One region of the Mucilaginibacter calamicampi genome, then DNA from elsewhere that is predicted to be linked to it. Evidence: riboswitches for the same ligand, from Rfam matches in the RefSeq annotation. Region 1 holds a riboswitch; the other holds the start of a gene.
What was found. Region 1 has a riboswitch for S-adenosylmethionine ahead of metH (methionine synthase). Riboswitches for the same ligand answer to the same signal wherever they lie in the genome.
Positions count from the first base shown of each region.

Region 2: it holds a riboswitch for S-adenosylmethionine, as region 1 does, so the genes downstream of both, ACFQZS_RS08065 (homoserine O-acetyltransferase family protein) here and metH (methionine synthase) in region 1, are expected to answer to the same signal.

Region 1 covers NZ_JBHTHU010000021.1:349,962-352,166, reverse strand. Annotated here, with positions in the region: gene metH (methionine synthase) at 1-1,095, opposite strand, end outside; SAM riboswitch class I at 1,289-1,403, opposite strand; gene ACFQZS_RS17265 (Bax inhibitor-1/YccA family protein) at 1,536-2,205, opposite strand, start outside.
Region 2 covers NZ_JBHTHU010000005.1:530,665-532,869, forward strand. Annotated here, with positions in the region: gene ACFQZS_RS08060 (trans-sulfuration enzyme family protein) at 1-685, shown strand, start outside; SAM riboswitch class I at 859-970, shown strand; gene ACFQZS_RS08065 (homoserine O-acetyltransferase family protein) at 1,148-2,203, shown strand; gene ACFQZS_RS08070 (homoserine dehydrogenase) at 2,203-2,205, shown strand, end outside.

The sequences.
Region 1 (2,205 bases):
TTTAGGCGAACCTGTAATGTTGGTACGCTCGCCAACGTTTACAAAAATACTTTCGGGGGTTATGGTAACCGCTTCCAATCCGCTTAAGCGCATATTGGGCGCAAGCGTAGGTATTAAACGCGGCGAATACTGCGCGGCTTTGTCAGCAATACATTTAATATGATCTGGTGTGGTACCGCAGCAGCCGCCTACTATATTTACCATGCCTGATTTGATGAAATCATCAACCTGGTGGGCCGTTTCGTGCGGGGTTTCATCGTACTGACCAAACTCATTAGGTAAACCAGCATTAGGGTAAGCTGATATAAACACATCCGCTTTGTCTGAAAGCTCTTGCAGATGCGGGCGCATTTCGCGGGCACCCAAGGCGCAGTTTAAACCAACAGATAACAGATTGGCATGGCGCACCGAGTTCCAGAAAGCTTCAACCGTTTGCCCCGAAAGGGTGCGGCCGGATGCATCCGTTATGGTACCTGATATCATGATAGGCAAATGCTTACCCCTTTCCTGCGCGTATTTATCCGCAGCAAATAAGGCTGCTTTGGCGTTAAGGGTATCAAATATGGTTTCTATCAATAGCACATCTGAGCCACCATCAACCAACCCGCGGATCTGGTCGTAATAAGCATCAGCCAGATTATCGAAAGTAACAGCACGGTAGCCGGGATCATTCACATCCGGCGAAAGCGAAGCCGTTCTATTGGTTGGACCAACAGCACCGGCCACAAAGCGTGGTTTTGAGGGATCTTTTTGATTATATTCATCAACAACTTCACGCGCCAAGCGGGCACCTTCGTAGCTTAACTCGTAAGCCAGTTCTTCCATCTTATAATCAGCCAGCGAAATTATTTGTGTGCTGAAAGTGTTGGTCTCAATAATATCCGCACCCGCATCTAAATATTCGGCATGTATAGCTTTTATTACATCCGGTCGCGTAAGGTTAAGCAGGTCATTATTACCCTGCAAATCGCAAGGATGATCCTTAAACCTTTCCCCACGAAAATCCTCTTCAGTCAACTGGTACCGTTGTATCATGGTACCCATTGCCCCGTCAATTACCAGAATGCGTTTTTTTAGTTCTTCTTTAATGTTCATTTGTGCGTATCTGTTGTGAGTTGTGAGTTGCGAGTTGTAAGTGATATCTGAAACATACAACTTACATTCTATAACTTACAACACTAAGCTGAAAGTCTTAAGCTGTAAGAGCTATGCGAAGACATACAACTTACAACATGTAACTTACAACATTAAAAAGCTTATTTCGAAAAGTCGGGTATCTGTTGACTTTCGCTTATCTGTCTCAGTCCATAAGTCGCCGGGCTGAAGTAGAATGTAGCACCTTGTTAAGTAACAGGTTGCCAAGACATCGCAGGGTCTAATCCCTCCGTCTTTCTCTATAAGCAGCGCAAAGGTGCGCAATAAGTTTGTAAAGTGCAACCTTGCCTTAAGTTCTGTTAACACGCATACACACTTTTACTTTTTGTAAACAAAAAAAGCCGCTGTGTTAAAGCGGCTTTCAAATTCATTATTCAAAATTATCGCCTGCCGCCAAATATGCGTAACATAGACATAAACAGGTTAATAAAAGTGGTATACAGCACAAAAGCGCCAATAATTACCAGTTTTTTAGACTCAGCACTGCCGTACTCCAAGCCTGCACCAATCCGTTTTAACATTTGGATATAGTAAGCTGTTAAACCTACCATTATAGCCATAAATACAAAGCTTAGCAGGTATTGCAACTGCGAACTGCCTAAAAAGAAGTTAACCAGGCTAACCACAAATGCGCCCAGGAAAATCACCATCAATATAGAGCCGAATTTTGTTAAGTCTGTTTGTGTGGTATAACCTGCTACAGCCATTATACCAAATACACCTGCCGCGCTTAAAAAAATTGTAAAAATAGAGCTGGCGGTATAAATAAGGCCTATTATGCTTAAACTAACACCAATGGCAACAGCATAAGCAATAAACAGACCCAACACCGCAGGGTAAGAAAGCTTATTAAAGCCAAAATTCATAACTAACGAAAACGCCAGTGGAGAAAATATGGCCACATAGCCTAAGCCGGTAAAGCCCCCTTCAACAGGATTAATTATAAGCGTTAATAAATTAATGTTGGTTGCAAAGGAGTAAGCTACAAAAGCTGATATGCCTAATGCTACAAACATCCATGTAAAAACTTTAGCTAAGTATTTGCGCGAC
Region 2 (2,205 bases), on a different contig from region 1:
TCCCTTGCTTAAAATAACTGATATAAAGAAGGTTGTGGCTATTGCCCGCAAGCACAAAATCAAAGTAGCCTGCGATAACACTTTTGCTTCTCCTGTTTGCCAGCAACCCTTAACCCTGGGGGCTGATATAGTAATGCATTCATCAACGAAATACTTTGGCGGCCACAGCGACCTGATGGGCGGCGCATTAGTAACTGCTGAAGATAACGACTGGTGGCAACGCATCCGCGAGATACAAACGATGGGAGGAGCGATACCATCGCCACAAGACTGTTATATGCTTACCCGAAGCATAAAAACGCTGCCTTACCGTATACGCGGGCATGTTAGTAACGCGCAGGCGCTGGCTGAGTTTCTGCAACAGCAACCCGCTGTTGAGCAGGTTTTATACCCGGGTCTGCCATCGCACCCCGGCCATGAAGTTGCAAAACAGCAGATGACGGGCTTTGGCGGCATGTTATCATTCACTTTAAAGGATGGCCCCGAGGCAGCAAACAGGGTAATTAATAAACTACAGCTATTTACCCGCGCCACCAGTTTGGGCGGTGTGGAGAGCTTAATAGAGCATCGCGCCACCATGGAAGGGCCGGATACCAAAACACCATTTAACCTGTTGCGCATATCAGCAGGGTTGGAGCATATTGACGATCTAATAGCGGATATGAAGCAGGGCCTTATGCGTTAGGTTTAGAGGTGGAAGGCTAAAGGTAAAAGGCTCTAAATCGCTCCAAAAATACCTTTAACCTTTTGCCTTTAGCCTTTTGCCTCTAAAATATTTGCATTTACCCAATCAAAACTTATATTTGCACCCTATTGCAATAGCAATGTAATTGATCAATATTCCTTTCAGGCATATTTGATTTATAAAGAAGCGGCGAGAGATCAGGCTCCGTGACCCGCTGGCAACCCTCGGCAAATGCAGAGAAGGTGCCAATTCCTGCCCCGGTAAATATCCCGGGAAATATAAATTAACAATATGGAAAATTTAAAAAACACCCTTCAAGTAAACTTTATTAATACCCTAAAAGGTACTTCGCTTTGCTATGCCCCGGGCATGTTTATGCGTCGCTGTAGCTGATACAGTTTAATCATCCGGCTTGCTAAAGCCATAAACGGATAAAGTTTATCTTAACCACCTTTAATACGAATGATCGCTAAAACCTATAAATATTCACAACCATTTGAACTGGAATCGGGGCAAACGCTGCATGGTTTGGAAATTGGCTATCATACCTATGGCCGGTTAAACGCCGATGGCAGTAATGTAATATGGGTGTGCCACGCGCTTACCGCTAACTCTGATGTGCTGGATTGGTGGAAAGGTTTATTTGGCGAGAATGATTACTTTAATCCAACAGACCATTTTATAGTTTGTGCCAACGTGCTTACGTCGCCATACGGCACAAGTAACCCCCTGAGCATAAACCCGCAAACCGGCGAACCATATTACTTAGATTTCCCGGATGTAACCATACGCGACATGGCTAAAGCGCATCAGCTGCTTGCCGCATTTTTGGGAGTTGATAGCATAGAAATTGCCATAGGCGGATCACTTGGCGGGCAGCAGGCTTTAGAGTGGTCTATAATGCAGCCGCATCTGATTAAAAACCTGATAATTATAGCTACTAACGCGCGCCACTCGCCTTGGGGTATCGCGTTTAATGAGTCCCAACGATTGGCATTGCTGGCCGATGAAACCTTTTTGCCCGGCCAACCTGATGGCGGTAAAAAAGGGTTAAAAGCCGCACGAAGTATGGCATTGCTGTCCTACCGTACTTACAAAACCTACAATATCAGTCAGCAGGAAGACGATGATAACATTCAGGACGATTTTAAGGCATCAAGTTATCAGTCTTACCAGGGCGATAAGCTTGTTAACCGCTTTAACGCCTATAGCTACTGGTATTTGTCAAAAGTAATGGACTCGCACAATGTGGGCCGTAACCGCGATGGCGTTGAAAAGGCGCTTAGCCTGGTAAAGTCGCGCACTTTGGTTATTGGTATCCGTTCAGATGTGCTTTTTCCGATAGAGGAGCAGGAATATTTGCACAAGAATATTCCACAGGCGGAGTTTGCAGAGTTAGACTCCTTTTACGGGCACGACGGGTTTTTAATAGAAACCGAAGCCCTCACTAAAATTATTACTTCATTTTATAAAACAGACGCAGCCGGAAGTAACATCCGGTTGCACACTACCGCGTAATG